DNA from 4 places in the Streptomyces sp. NPDC000075 genome. Region 2 is predicted to be linked to each of the others. Evidence: riboswitches for the same ligand, from Rfam matches in the RefSeq annotation. Region 2 holds a riboswitch; each other region holds the start of a gene.
The links. Region 2 has a riboswitch for cobalamin ahead of ABT403_RS31115 (energy-coupling factor ABC transporter permease). Riboswitches for the same ligand answer to the same signal wherever they lie in the genome.
Positions count from the first base shown of each region.

Region 1 (3,428 bases), on a different contig from region 2:
GACGTTCGCGCTCGGGATGTCGGAAATCTTCTCCTCCGTGTTCGGCGGGGCCGGGATGAAGGCGTTCTGGTACCACTTCGCCATCATGTTCGAGGCCCTGTTCATCCTGACGACGGTGGACGCGGGCACCCGCGTCGGCCGCTTCATGCTCCAGGACACCCTGGGCAACGTGCACAAGTCCTTCAAGGACGTCAGCTGGAAGCCGGGCGTGTGGCTGGCCAGCGCGGTCGTCGTCGGCGGCTGGGGCTACTTCCTGTGGGTCGGCGTCAAGGACCCGCTGGGCGGCATCAACCAGCTCTTCCCGCTGTTCGGCATCGCGAACCAACTGCTCGCCGCCGTCGCCCTCGCGGTGTGCACCACGCTGCTGGTCAAGTCCGGCCGCCTCAAGTGGGCCTGGGTCACCGGCGTCCCGCTGGCCTGGGACGTGGCCGTCACCCTGACCGCGAGCTACCAGAAGGTCTTCTCCGACGATGTGAAGATCGGCTTCTTCGCGCAGCGCGACAAGTACCAGACCGGCATCGACGCCGGAAAGGTGCTGCCGCCCGCCAAGACCCTGGACGAGATGCAGACCGTGGTCACCAACGCCACGGTCGACGGGATCCTCTCCGCCCTCTTCGCCGTCCTGATCATCATCGTCCTGGTGGACGCGGCCCGGATCTGCTTCAAGGCCGCGTCCGCGCCGGAGACGGTCCGCCTCTCCGAGGTCCCGTGGTCCGAGTCGAAGATCATCGCCCCGGCGGGCCTGATCGCCACCGCCGAGGAGAAGGCCGAGCTCGCCGCGGCCGGCCTCGACGGGGGCGGCGGCCGTGTGAAGGACCCCGTCGCGTGACCGGGGTCCGGGGGGCGCTGGCGAAGGCGCGGTACTACGTCCGGGAGTTCTCGGGCGAGGCCGCGTACGACCGCTACGTCGCCCACGCCCGCTCCCACGACCCCGGGGCCGAGGTCCTGACCCGCCGCGCCTTCGAACGCGCCCGCACGGACGCCCGCGAGGCCGACCCCCGCGAGGGCTTCCGCTGCTGCTGAGCGCTCACCGAGGGGCCCCGCCGGCCATCCGGCGGGGCCCCTCGGCGTGTACGGGGCGCACACTCGACGGCATGGACTTCGGCGTCGCCGTGCGCGACGGGGTGGTCCTCGGCGGGGTGACCTTCGCCGCACCCGGCAGCCGGCTCGCCGACGTCGCCGGGCCGCACGACGCCGAGTTCCGGATGCTCGCGGTGGCCGCCGAGGCGCGCGGGCAGGGCGTCGGGGAGGCGCTCGTACGGGCCTGCGCCGAACGGGCCCTGGCCCTGGAAGGGGTCACCGCGCTGGTGCTGTCCACCCAGCCGGCCATGCGCGGAGCCCAACGGATCTACGAGCGGCTCGGGTTCGTCCGTACGCCGGAACTGGACTGGTCGCCCATCCCCACGCTGACCCTGCTCACGTACCGACTGGAGCTGTGACGACACGCTCCGCATGCACCCGACACAACATGTGGGGGCTACCGCATCGGGTCGCCCCCACATGTATGCTCATGCCTGCTGCCGCCGCAGGGGAATCCGGTGGGAATCCGGAACTGTCCCGCAACGGTGAGACGTACGCCCGAGGGCGTATCCGCGAGTCCGAAGACCTGCCGGCAGTGCCCCCGGATCGACCGAGCCGGGGTGTCGATTCGTCCGGGCCTCGCGGTTGGGCCGGTGGACGCCATGCGGTGCCGAACGCGCTTGTGCGCGCGCCCGCATGCGCCCGCTCGCGCCCCGCTCCGCCGATGACCGGGCCGAGTGAGGGAGAGCTCCCCCGTGACCATCGCGCCCGCCGCACCGCGCGCCGAGTCCGACCACCCCGAAGCAGAAGGTCCCGGAGCCGCCCTGCTGCGGACCCTCACCGAGCTCACGGCCGACCTCCCCGACACCGACCCCGGCCGGATCGCCGCCGCCGCCCTGCGCGGCCGCAGCGCCGCCGCCGACGAGGCCGAGCTGCGCGGGCTCGCCACCGAGGCCGCGGCCGGCCTGATCTCCGAGGACCCGGCCTACTCCCGCCTCGCCGCCCGCCTGCTGACGCTGGCCGTGGCCGACGAGGCCGCCGGCCAGGGCGCCACCTCCTTCGCCGAGTCCGTCGCCGTCGGCCACCGCGAGGGCCTGATCGCCGACCGCACCGCCGACTTCGTCGCCGCCCACGCCGCCCGCCTCAACGCCCTGGTCGAGCACGCCCTCGCCGAGGGCGCCGACGACCGCTTCGGCTTCTTCGGCCTGCGCACCCTGCACAGCCGCTACCTGCTGCGCCACCCCCACACTCGCCAGGTGATCGAGACCCCGCAGTACTTCATGCTGCGCGTGGCCTGCGGCCTGGCCGAGGACGAGAGCGTCCGCGCCGTCGAGGAAGTGGCCTCGCTGTACCGGCTGATGAGCCGCCTCGACTACCTGCCGTCCTCCCCCACCCTGTTCAACTCGGGCACGCGGCACCCGCAGATGTCCTCCTGCTACCTCCTCGACTCCCCGCTGGACGAGCTGGACTCCATCTACGACCGCTACCACCAGGTCGCCCGCCTCTCCAAGCACGCCGGCGGCATCGGCCTCTCGTACTCCCGCATCCGCGCCCGCGGTTCGCTGATCCGCGGCACCAACGGCCACTCCAACGGCATCGTGCCGTTCCTGAAGACCCTCGACGCCTCCGTCGCCGCCGTGAACCAGGGCGGCCGCCGCAAGGGCGCCGCCGCCGTCTACCTGGAGACCTGGCACGCGGACATCGAGGAGTTCCTGGAGCTCCGCGACAACACCGGCGAGGACCAGCGCCGCACCCACAACCTGAACCTCGCCCACTGGATCCCCGACGAGTTCATGCGCCGCGTGAACGCCGACGCCGACTGGTCGCTGTTCTCCCCCGCCGACGTCCCCGAGCTGGTCGACCTGTACGGCGAGGAGTTCGACGCCGCCTACGCCAAGGCCGAGGCCTCCGGGCTCGCCAAGAAGACCATGCCGGCCCGCGACCTCTACGGCCGCATGATGCGCACCCTCGCGCAGACCGGCCAGGGCTGGATGACCTTCAAGGACGCCTCCAACCGGACGGCGAACCAGACCGCCCTGCCCGGCACGGTGGTCCACTCCTCCAACCTCTGCACCGAGATCATCGAGGTCACCAACGACGCCGAGACGGCCGTCTGCAACCTCGGCTCCGTCAACCTCGGCGCGTTCGTCGCCGACGGGGACATGGACTGGGAGCGCCTGGACGAGACCGTCCGCACGGCCGTGACCTTCCTCGACCGCGTCGTGGACATCAACTTCTACCCGACCGAGCAGGCCGGCCGCTCCAACGCCAAGTGGCGTCCGGTGGGCCTGGGCGCGATGGGCCTCCAGGACGTCTTCTTCAAGCTGCGCCTGCCCTTCGACTCCGCCGAGGCCAAGGCGCTGTCCACGAAGATCTCCGAGCGGATCATGCTCGCCGCGTACGAGGCC
Region 1 covers NZ_JBEPFL010000031.1:72,750-76,177, reverse strand. The annotation lists gene ABT403_RS29520 (carbon starvation CstA family protein) at 1-829, shown strand, start outside; gene ABT403_RS29515 (CstA-like transporter-associated (seleno)protein) at 826-1,023, shown strand; partial or broken gene ABT403_RS29510 (GNAT family N-acetyltransferase) at 1,107-1,439, shown strand; cobalamin riboswitch at 1,505-1,628, shown strand; gene ABT403_RS29505 (ribonucleoside-diphosphate reductase subunit alpha) at 1,776-3,428, shown strand, end outside.
Region 1: another riboswitch for cobalamin. It lies ahead of ABT403_RS29505 (ribonucleoside-diphosphate reductase subunit alpha); the one in region 2 lies ahead of ABT403_RS31115 (energy-coupling factor ABC transporter permease).

Region 2 (3,428 bases):
GGCCCGCTTGCGCTGCCCGTACGACAGCAGGTGCGTCGGGCGGTCGCGCAGCGCCGTGATGTCCAGCGCGGCCAGCGCGGAGTCCACCCGCGCGCGGACCTCCGCCTCCGGGAGGCCCAGGTTCATCGGGCCGAAGGAGACGTCCTGCTCCACCGAGGCCGCGAAGAGCTGGTCGTCGGGGTCCTGCACCACCAGCTGGACGGTGGTGCGCAGCCGGGTCAGCCCCCGCCGGTCGTACGCCACCTCCTCGCCCGCCAGCCGCAGCGCGCCCGACGCGGGCCGCAGGCCCCCGCTCAGCAGCCGCATCAGCGTGGTCTTGCCGCTGCCGTTGCGGCCCAGCAGCACCAGCGCCCGCCCCTCGGCGATGGCGAAGTCCACCCCCGACAGCACGGCCGGCCCGTCCTCGTACGCGTACCCCGCGCCGACCAGCTCCACCAACGGGGTCACAGCCCCAGCTCCTTCAGTACGAGGGTCCCCGCGACCAGGCCGGCCAGCAGGGCGGCGGCGGCCGCGAGGAACCGCCGCGAGAGCGCCGCGGGCGGGACCAGGACCCGCAGCGCGCCGTCGTAGCCGCGCCCCGCGAGCCCCTCCTGGAGCCGGGCGGCGCGGTCGAAGGCCCGGACGAACGAGGTCGCCGCGAGCCCCGCCACCGAACGCCACGCCGCCGCCCGCCCGGACTGCCCGAGCCGGGCCGCCTGGGCCCGGCGGACCTGCGCGAGGGAGTCCAGCAGCAGGAAGCCGATCCGGTACATGACCAGGGCCACGTCCACCACGGGCGCCGGCACCCCGGCCCGCACCAGCCGGGGCAGTACGTCCGAGACGGGTGTGGTGAAGGCGAACAGCAGCACCCCGAGGGAGGCGGCCGAGGTGCGCAGCAGCAGGTCCAGCGCGTGCCGGGGCCCGTCCGGGGCCGGCGCGAGGAACCCGTCCGGGCCGCCCACCGACACCAGCAGCGGCAGCGCCCCGGTGACGCAGAACCCCAGCGGGACACGGAAGGCCCGCCACAGCTGCCGCCCGGACACCCCGGCGGGCCCCAGCAGCACGGCCAGGGTGGCCGCGGCCACCAGCGGGCCGCCGGGCCACGGGGGCAGGCACACCGCGGTGAGGGTCAGTCCGAACCCCAGGAGGGCCTTCTCCAGCGGATGGCGGCCACGCCAGCGACTGGAGTGCGCCGCCACGTCGATGGGCAGCACCGGCTACGGCTCCCGCGTGGGCTCGGCGGGGGCCTGCGCCTGCGCGAGGGCCTGCGCCGCGCCCTGGCGGCGACCCTTGCGGACCCCGAAGTAGTACGCGAGCACGCCCGCGCCCAGGGCCGCCTGGAGGGCGAACAGCGCGGACTCGATCTCGCCCGACGGGGGCTCGTACAGCGGGGAGAACCAGGGCTTGTAGTCCGGCTTCAGCTCGGTGATGGCCGACTCCGCCTGGGCGTCGGCTCCCGCGAAGGGTTCCTCCTTGCCCTCGCCGAGCCCCAGCGCGAGCGGGAGGACGGCCAGCGCCGCCACCAGGAGCAGCAGCAGGGTGTTGATCTTGGCGTTCCTGGTCATCGGGCCGCCGCCTCCTCGGTCCGCTTCGTGCCGGTCAGCCTGGCGACCCCGAGCCGGACCAGGTCCGACTTGCTCGACTGCATCAGCAGCCGCATCACGAGCACCGTCAGCAGCCCCTCGCTGATCGCGAGCGGGATCTGGGTGACGGCGAAGATGCCGGCGAACTTCTCCAGGGAGCCCGGGAAGCCGCTCGCCGGGTCGGGGAAGGCCAGCGCCAGCTGGACCGAGGTCACGCAGTAGGTGACCAGGTCGGCGAAGAAGGCCCCGAAGAACACGGTGACCATCAGCGGGGCGCCGGAGCGGCTGAGCAGCTTGTACACCGCGTACCCGGCCCAGGGTCCGGCGATGGCCATCGAGAAGACGTTGGCGCCCAGGGTGGTGAGCCCGCCGTGCGCCAGCAGCAGGGCCTGGAACAGCAGGGTGATGGTGCCGAGCACCGCCATGATGGGCGGGCGGAAGAGGATGGCGCCGAGCCCGGTCCCGGTCGGGTGCGAGCAACTTCCCGTGACCGAGGGGATCTTCAGGGCGGACAGGACGAAAGTGAAGGCTCCGGACGCCCCCAGGAGCAGCGTGCTCTCCGGGTGGGACTTCACCTCGCGGGTCAGCGCGCGGACCCCGTGGAAGACGAACGGGGCGGACGCGGCGCCCCAGGCGGCCGCGTGCAGCGGGGGCAGGAACCCCTCGGCTATGTGCATGAGTTGGGAGACCTCTCCAGCACCTCGTGGATGGACGTACGCGCCCCGGCCGGTCTCCTGGCTGACGGGTACTGCCGCCCCGGCTCCGCCTTCCCGGGTCCGTACGGTCTCCCGCGCGGTCCCAGTGGCTCCCGCAAGGGGTGGAGCTGGACTTCCCGATCACAGTGGCGAGGGCCGCACCGGTTTTCCACCGGTTTCCCGAACACCAAGGCCAGCTGACCCTAGTCGCCCGCACGGACCGGTATCAACCCGGACCGATCCGGCCGATCGGATGGCCGAATTCCGTTTCACCCCCCCGGACGGGCCCCGAGCGGTGGCGGGGCCGGCGGCCGGCCCGCAGGGTGGGGGCGTGGCCGACTACGACTACTCCGACCTGTCCGCCGTCTTCGTCAACTGCACCCTCAAACGCTCTCCCGAGACCAGCAACACCGAAGGGCTGATCTCCAGGAGCCGGGCCGTCATGGAGTCGGCCGGGGCCCGCACCGAGCTGATCCGCGCCGTCGACCACGACATCGCCACCGGGGTCTGGCCGGACATGACCGACCACGGCTGGGAGAGCGACCAGTGGCCGGTGCTCTACAGCCGGATCATGGACGCCGACATCCTCGTGCTCTGCGGCCCGATCTGGCTCGGCGACAACAGCTCGGTCATGAAGCAGGTCATCGAGCGGCTCTACGCCTGCTCCTCGCTGCTGAACGACGCGGGCCAGTACGCCTACTACGGGCGCGTCGGCGGGGCGCTGATCACCGGTAACGAGGACGGCGTCAAACACTGCGCCATGAACGTCCTCTACAGCCTCCAGCACCTGGGCTACGCGATCCCGCCGCAGGCCGACGCGGGCTGGATCGGGGAGGCCGGGCCGGGCCCCTCCTACCTGGACCCGGGCTCCGGCGGTCCCGAGAACGACTTCACCAACCGCAATACGGCGTTCATGTCCTGGAACCTGATGCACCTCGCGGCGCTCCTCAAGCGCGCCGGCGGCATCCCCGCCCACGGCAACCAGCGCTCCCTGTGGGACGCCGGCTGCCGTTTCGACTTCCCGAACCCCGAACACCGCTAGGCGCCGGGGCCGGCGTCAGCAGGTGTTCGGGTGCGCGACGTCCACCACGAGCCGCTCGGGCGCGTGCAGGACGGAGGTGCTGTAGGCGGGCTGGGTGTCGAAGGCGGCGCCGAAGGTCACGTACCCCTC
Region 2 covers NZ_JBEPFL010000035.1:21,251-24,678, forward strand. The annotation lists gene ABT403_RS31100 (ATP-binding cassette domain-containing protein) at 1-447, opposite strand, end outside; gene cbiQ (cobalt ECF transporter T component CbiQ) at 444-1,193, opposite strand; gene ABT403_RS31110 (energy-coupling factor ABC transporter substrate-binding protein) at 1,197-1,544, opposite strand; gene ABT403_RS31115 (energy-coupling factor ABC transporter permease) at 1,541-2,239, opposite strand; cobalamin riboswitch at 2,270-2,464, opposite strand; gene ABT403_RS31120 (flavodoxin family protein) at 2,589-3,299, shown strand; gene ABT403_RS31125 (AMIN-like domain-containing (lipo)protein) at 3,315-3,428, opposite strand, start outside.

Region 3 (3,428 bases), on a different contig from region 2:
GGGCAGGGCGGAGGTGCCGCCCCAGATCTGGCGGGCGCGGAGGATGGAGAGGACCAGGTTGACCCGGGCCTCGCCCGTCGGGGCGCCGCCCAGGACGTGCAGGCCGTCGCGGATCTGGGCGTCCTTGACCTCGCACAGCCAGCCGTCGACGTGGAGGAGGAAGTCGTCGAAGCCCTCGTCGTCGGGGCGTTCCTCCATGCCCAGGTCGTGATCGAGCTTCGCGGCCTGGATCAGGGTCCAGATCTGGGCGCGGATCGCGGGGAGCTTCGACGGGTCCATCGCGCTGATCTGCGCGTACTCGTCCAGGTGCTGCTCCAGGCGGGCGATGTCGCCGTACGACTCGGCGCGCGCCATCGGCGGGACGAGGTGGTCGACCAGGGTGGCGTGGACCCGGCGCTTGGCCTGGGTGCCCTCGCCCGGGTCGTTGACCAGGAAGGGGTAGACGAGGGGCAGGTCGCCGAGGGCGGCGTCCGGGGAGCAGGAGGCGGACAGGCCCGCGTTCTTGCCGGGCAGCCATTCGAGGTTGCCGTGCTTGCCCAGGTGGATCATCGCGTCGGCGCCGAAGCCGCCGTCCTGCGCGGCCGCCTGGATCCAGCGGTACGCGGCCAGGTAGTGGTGCGAGGGCGGCAGGTCCGGGTCGTGGTAGATCGCGATCGGGTTCTCGCCGAAGCCACGCGGCGGCTGGATGAGGATGAGGAGGTTCCCGCGGCGCAGGGCCGCGAGCACGATGTCACCCTCGGGGTTCGCGGAACGGTCCACGAACATGTTGCCGGGGGCCTCGCCCCAGTGTTCCTCGACGCTCTCGCGCAGGTCCGCGGGGAGTTCGGCGAACCAGCGCTTGTAGTCGGCCGCCGGGATGCGGACGGGGTTGCGGGCCAGCTGCTCCTCGGTGAGCCAGTCCTGGTCGTGGCCGCCGGCCTCGATCAGGGCGCGGATCAGCTCGTCGCCGTCACCGGAGACCAGGCCGGGGATGTCGGCCTCGGGCCCGAAGTCGTAGCCCTCGGCGATCAGGCGGCGCAGCAGCTCCACGGCGCTGGCCGGGGTGTCGAGGCCGACCGCGTTGCCGATGCGGGAGTGCTTGGTGGGGTACGCGGAGAGGACCAGCGCGATCCGCTTGTCCGCGCGCTCGATGTGGCGCAGCCGGGCGTGGCGCACCGCGATGCCGGCGACGCGGGAGGCCCGCTCGGCGTCGGCCACGTAGGCGGGCAGGCCGTCCTCGTCGATCTCCTTGAAGGAGAACGGGACGGTGATCAGGCGGCCGTCGAACTCCGGCACGGCGACCTGGGTGGCGGCGTCGAGGGGGGAGAGGCCCTCGTCGTTCTCCTCCCAGGTGCTGCGCGAGCCGGTCAGGCACAGGGCCTGGAGGATCGGCACGCCGAGCCCGGCCAGGGCGCCCGCGTCCCAGGACTCGTCGTCCCCGCCCGCCGAGGCGGTCGCGGGGCGGGTGCCGCCGGCGGCGAGGACGGTGGTGACGATGGCGTCCGCCTGCTCCAGGGCGTGGAGCAGCTCCGGCTCCGGGGTGCGCAGCGAGGAGACGTACAGGGGGAGGGGGCGGCCGCCCTTGGCCTCGACGGCGTCGCAGAGGGCGTGCACGAAGGCGGTGTTGCCGCTCATCTGGTGGGCGCGGTAGTAGAGCACCGCCACCTGCGGGCCCGTGGCCTGCGTGGCGGGCCGCTCCAGGGGGCCCCAGGTGGGGGAGGCGGCCGGGGGCTCGAAGCCGTGGCCGGTGAGCAGGACCGTGTCGGACAGGAACCGGGCCAGCTGCTCCAGGTTGGCCGGGCCGCCGTGCGCGAGGTAGCGGTGGGCCTCGGCGGCGATGCCGATGGGGACCGTGGAGGCCTCCATCAGCTGGGCGTCCGGGGCCTGTTCGCCGGTCAGCACCACCACCGGCCGGGTCTGGCCGGGGGCCAGCAGCACGTCGAGGCCGTCCTGCCAGGCGCGCAGGCCGCCGAGGAGGCGTACGACGACCAGCTCGGCGCCGTCGAGGAGCCCGGGGAGGTCGTCGACGGGGAGGCGGGAGGGGTTCGCGAACCGGTACGGCACGGGGCCGCCGGCGACGTTCGCGGCGCGGGCGCTGAGCAGATCGGTGTCGGACGTCGACAGCAGCAGGATCATGCGGCGGCAGGCCTTCCTCGGGGTTTCCGCGCCCCGGGCAGTGAGGACAGCGGGAGTTCCTGACTCACCTCACGGATCGCTCCGCGGGGCTCACAGTGGCGGGACCGCGCCGGAATCGCACCGGGCTTCCTCCCATGTCGCCGTCCTCGGCGGTGACGGGCCGAGTGGTCCGCCGGAAGGTCATCTTAGGTGGCCGTCTCCCTGGCCGGGAGGTGGGGTGGGGAGCTCGCGGGTGGTGAGCCGCGGTGCGGTGCGCCGTCGGGGCTCTGCCCATCGGGCCGCGCCGCAAACTCCCCCGGCTACCGCTGGGGTACCCCCGGGTGGGGCCGGGAGGGCCTCCGGTGGGCTGGAAGGATCGGCGGTGGGGCTGGATTGCGCTGGTCGGGGTGGCGACGGACACAGGTCGGGGGTGGGGAAACGTGGGTATGCTCGCGGCCATGCCGCCCCAGCCCCCTTCCGCCGCATCGCGGGACGAACCCGTCATACGCGACCGCGGCGACGCCTGCCCCGGCGCGCTGCGGCTGCACTCCGCCGACGACGGGTACCTGGCGCGCGTGCGGATCCCCGGCGGGCTGCTCACCGGCCGGCAGGCCGCCGTGCTCGGGCTCGCCGCCGACCGGTTCGGGGACGGGCACCTGGAACTCACCTCGCGCGGCAACGTCCAGCTGCGCGGCCTCGCCGACGGCTGCGGCGCCGGGCTCGCGGAGATGCTCGGCGGCGCCGGGCTGCTGCCCGCCCCGAGCCACGAGCGGGTGCGCAACATCGTGGCCAGCCCCCTCGGCGGGCCCCTCGTCGTGGACTGGGTCCGGGAACTCGACCGGCTGCTCTGCGCGAGCACCCGGGCGGCCGCCCTCTCCGGGCGGTTCCTGTTCGCCCTCGACGACGGGCGCGGGGACGTGGCCGCCCTCGAACCCGACGTCACCGTGCTGTCCGTCCGCGCGGGCGGCACCGGGAGCGCGGGACGCGCGGAGCCGCGGGACGACCGGACCGCCGCCGGTGCCGGGAACGTCCCCGGCGACGTTCCCGGCGGCCGGGCCCTGGTGCGGTTCGGCGCGGCCGCCGACGCCGTCGAGGTCGGTGCCGCCGACGCGCCCCGGGCCGCGCTGCTGGCCGCCGAGTACTTCCTCGACTCCGCCGACGCCGCCGGGAACCGTCCCTGGCGGATCGCCGAACTGGCTGACGAACACACCCTGGACACACGGGAGTTCGCGCTGAGGCTCGACGCCGCCGGGATCGCGGCCGGTCACCGCCCCGAAGTGGCGTGGCCCTGTGCCGAACCGCCCCGGCCCTGGGGCGAAGACGGCGCCGGACTC
Region 3 covers NZ_JBEPFL010000006.1:304,614-308,041, forward strand. The annotation lists gene cobN (cobaltochelatase subunit CobN) at 1-2,115, opposite strand, end outside; cobalamin riboswitch at 2,149-2,273, opposite strand; gene ABT403_RS10620 (ferredoxin-like domain-containing protein) at 2,553-3,428, shown strand, end outside.
Region 3: another riboswitch for cobalamin. It lies ahead of cobN (cobaltochelatase subunit CobN); the one in region 2 lies ahead of ABT403_RS31115 (energy-coupling factor ABC transporter permease).

Region 4 (3,428 bases), on a different contig from region 2:
GCCGAGGAAATTGCTCAGCGGCGCCTTCGTGCGGGTGCGCAGCCAGAAGGAGCGGTAGTCGGGCTTGGTGGTGTTGGCGAAGATCTTGCCGTCGGTGCCGGGGGTGTCCCAGGCCATGCCCATCTCGATCATGTGGACGTCGACACCGGCCTGGGCGAGCCGCAGCGCGGCGACGGAGCCGCCGTACCCGGTGCCGATGACGAGGGCGGGGACATGGGTCCCGGACGTGATGGGGGCGTTGGCGGAGGCGGAGACGGTGGCGGAGGCGGTGGCGGGATTCGCACGGGCCGGGACGGTATTGACGGCCAGGGCCATGGCCCCCAGAAGAGAACCAGTTCCAGCGATGAATCCACGTCGGGAGACACCCTGGGACACCTTGCTGTGCAGGCCTTTGTCACTCATGTGGCGTTCCTCACTCTCGGCGGAGTGGGAACAAGTTCTACTGGCGGGTGCCTGCTAAGTCACTAGATACGTCGAGATAATTTCCGGCTGGTTCCGGCAGCGGATCACGACAGGCTCCAGTGGGCGACGTCGTCGCCGAGCCCCGCGTCCAGGGCGAACTGCACCGCCGCCGGGCGCGATGCGCGCGGCAGCCGGAAGACGACGTACCCCGTCGCCGATCCGCCGGGGGCGAGGCTGACGGTGCCGGGGAAAGCCGGGCCCGCGTCCGTGGCATCGCTCAGGCCGGTGAAGCGCCGCCCGGTGGTGTCCAGGAGGTGCGCGGCCGGGGCGGGGGAGTCCTCGTACGGCACCGTTCCGGTGTTCTCCAGGCGCAGCTCCACGGCGACCAGCCGGTCGGCCCCGGGCGCCGGCGCCGGGCCCGCCGGGTCGACGACCCCGGTGAGGGTGACGTCGAGCCGCTCGCCGGGGCGGTCACCGTCGAGGGAGACGGTCTCGCCGGAACCGCCGGTGCCCGCGCCGAGCAGCAGCGCCGCGAGGAGGGGGGCCAGGAGGAGCCGGCCGGCCCTGGCCGTGCGCCCGGGACCGCCGTGCCCCGGATGGCTGCCGTGACGCATGACCGACCTCCTCCACACCCCCCTCGCCGCCCACGATCCTCCGTGCCGGGCGCTCCCGCCACCGGCGGCCCCCTTGATCCCCACTGTGGGGCAAACGCGGCATCTGGCAGACTTGGCCGGGTTGTCCCGGGCGGTGCGGGCCAGGAAACCGGTGTGAATCCGGTGCGGTCCCGCCACTGTGACCGGCGACCCCGTCCGCGGGGTCCCGGGAGTCAGACACTGACGCACCGCCTCTTCACTTCGACCGGGGACGAGGATCCCCCGGAGAGGCCTCACCATGCCGCGTTTCCGCGCCGCCCCGCGCCCGCTCACCGCGCTCGCGCTCCTGCTCTCCCTGACCGCGTGCGGCGGTCCGTCCGGGGAGGAACGGCCCGCCCCCGGCGCCCGGTCCGCGCCCGGGTTCCCGTACACCGTCACCAACTGCGGTGTGACCAGCACGTATCAGGCCCCGCCCGAACGCGCCGTCACCATGAACCAGCACGCCACCGAGATCATGCTGGCCCTCGGCCTCCAGGACCGGATGGCCGGCACGGCCTACCTCGACGACGCCGTACTCCCCGCCTACCGGAGCGCCTACGAGGGCATCAAGGTGCTGGCGAAGGAGTACCCGTCGAAGGAGGTGCTCCTCGCGGCCGACCCGGACTTCGTGTACGGCGGGTACTCCAGCGCCTTCGACAAGGGGCAGGGCCGTGACCGCGAGGGGCTCGCCGGCTCGGGGATCGGCTCCCGGCTCAGCGTCGAGTACTGCACCCCCGGCCGCGTCGGGCTCGCCCAGCTGAAGACCGAGATCACCGAGGTCGCCCGGACCTTCGGCGTGCCCGAGCGCGGCACGGCCCTCATCGAGGACCAGCAGCGCCGGATCGACGCCGTCACCGCACGGGTCAGGGACCGGGCCCGGCCGTCCGTCTTCGTCTACGACTCGGGCGAGTCCTCCGCCTTCACCTCCGGAGGCAACGGCATCGGCAACGAGATCGTCTCCCTGGCCGGGGGGACGAACGTGTTCGCCGACCTCCAGAACACCTTCGGCGACGTGCCGTGGGAGAAGGTCATCGAGCGGCGGCCCGAGACCATTCTCATCTACGACTACGGCGGCACCGCCGTGGAGGCCAAGAAGCAGCGCCTGCTGAACGATCCGGCGCTGGCGGAGGTTCCCGCCGTGAAGAACCGCCGGTTCGTCGTGCTGCCGCTGTCCTCGGCCGTCCTCGGCGTACGCGTCGCCGACGCGGTGGAGTCCCTCGGCCGCCAGTTGCACCCCGACGCCGCGTGACCGGGTACCGCCGCACCACGGCCGCCCTGGTGCTCCTCGCGGCCGCGCTGGCCGCCTCGATGGTGGCGGGGCTCGCCCTGGGACCCGTACGCATCGCCCCCGGCCGGGTGCTCGACGTCCTGCTGGCCGGACCCGGGGGACGGGGGGCCCTCGCCTCCATCGTGTGGGACGTGCGGATGCCGCGCGTGCTGCTCGGGGCCGTGGTCGGCGCCGGGCTCGCGGTCTCCGGCGCCGTGCTCCAGGCCCTCGTCCGCAACGCCCTCGCCGACCCCTTCCTGCTGGGCGCCTCCTCGGGCGCGTCGGCGGGGGCGGTGCTGGTCATCGTGCTCGGGGTGGGCGCGGGAACCGCCGCCGGACTCCCGCTGGCCGCGTTCGCCGGCTCCCTCGCCGCACTCGTCGCCGTCTACGCCCTGGCCCGGCGCGGTGGCACGATGACCACCGGGCGGCTGATCCTGGCCGGGGTGGCCGTGCAGTACGTCCTGTCCGCGCTGACCAGCCTGGTCCTGGTGCTGGCCGCGCACCCCGACCAGCTCCGCTCCGTGCTCTTCTGGACGCTGGGCGGCCTGGGCGGGGCCCGCTGGGACGAACTCGCCCTGCCGGCGGCCGCGCTGCTCGCCAGTACCGCCGTGCTCGTCACCCTGGCACGCCCCCTGGACCTGCTGCTCGCGGGGGAGGAGGGGGCCCGCACCCTCGGCCTGGACACCGGCCGCTTCCGGGCCGCCGTGTTCGTCCTCGCCTCCCTGGTCATCGGGGTGCTCGTGGCCTGCAGCGGGGCGATCGGCTTCGTCGGCCTGATGGTTCCGCACGCCGCCCGCATGGTGGTCGGCGCCGGGCACCGGGCGCTGCTGCCCGTCTGCGCACTGGCCGGGGCGGTCTTCCTGAGCCTGGCCGATCTGCTGGCCCGGACGGCGGCGGCGCCCGGGGAGATACCCGTCGGCGTGGTCACCGCGCTGGCCGGCGGCCCGTTCTTCCTGTGGATGCTGCGCAGGTCCACCCGCAGCGAAGGGGTGACCGGATGACGGGGCGTCCGCTGGAACTCTCGGTCGAGGGACTGCGTTACGAGACCGACGGGCGGACGCTGCTGGACGGGATCGCGCTCACCGCCCGGCCCGGCGAGACGGTCGGGGTCGTCGGGCCGAACGGCA
Region 4 covers NZ_JBEPFL010000002.1:355,391-358,818, forward strand. The annotation lists gene ABT403_RS03810 (GMC oxidoreductase) at 1-402, opposite strand, end outside; gene ABT403_RS03815 (DUF4352 domain-containing protein) at 507-1,016, opposite strand; cobalamin riboswitch at 1,121-1,258, shown strand; gene ABT403_RS03820 (ABC transporter substrate-binding protein) at 1,294-2,283, shown strand; gene ABT403_RS03825 (FecCD family ABC transporter permease) at 2,280-3,302, shown strand; gene ABT403_RS03830 (ABC transporter ATP-binding protein) at 3,299-3,428, shown strand, end outside.
Region 4: another riboswitch for cobalamin. It lies ahead of ABT403_RS03820 (ABC transporter substrate-binding protein); the one in region 2 lies ahead of ABT403_RS31115 (energy-coupling factor ABC transporter permease).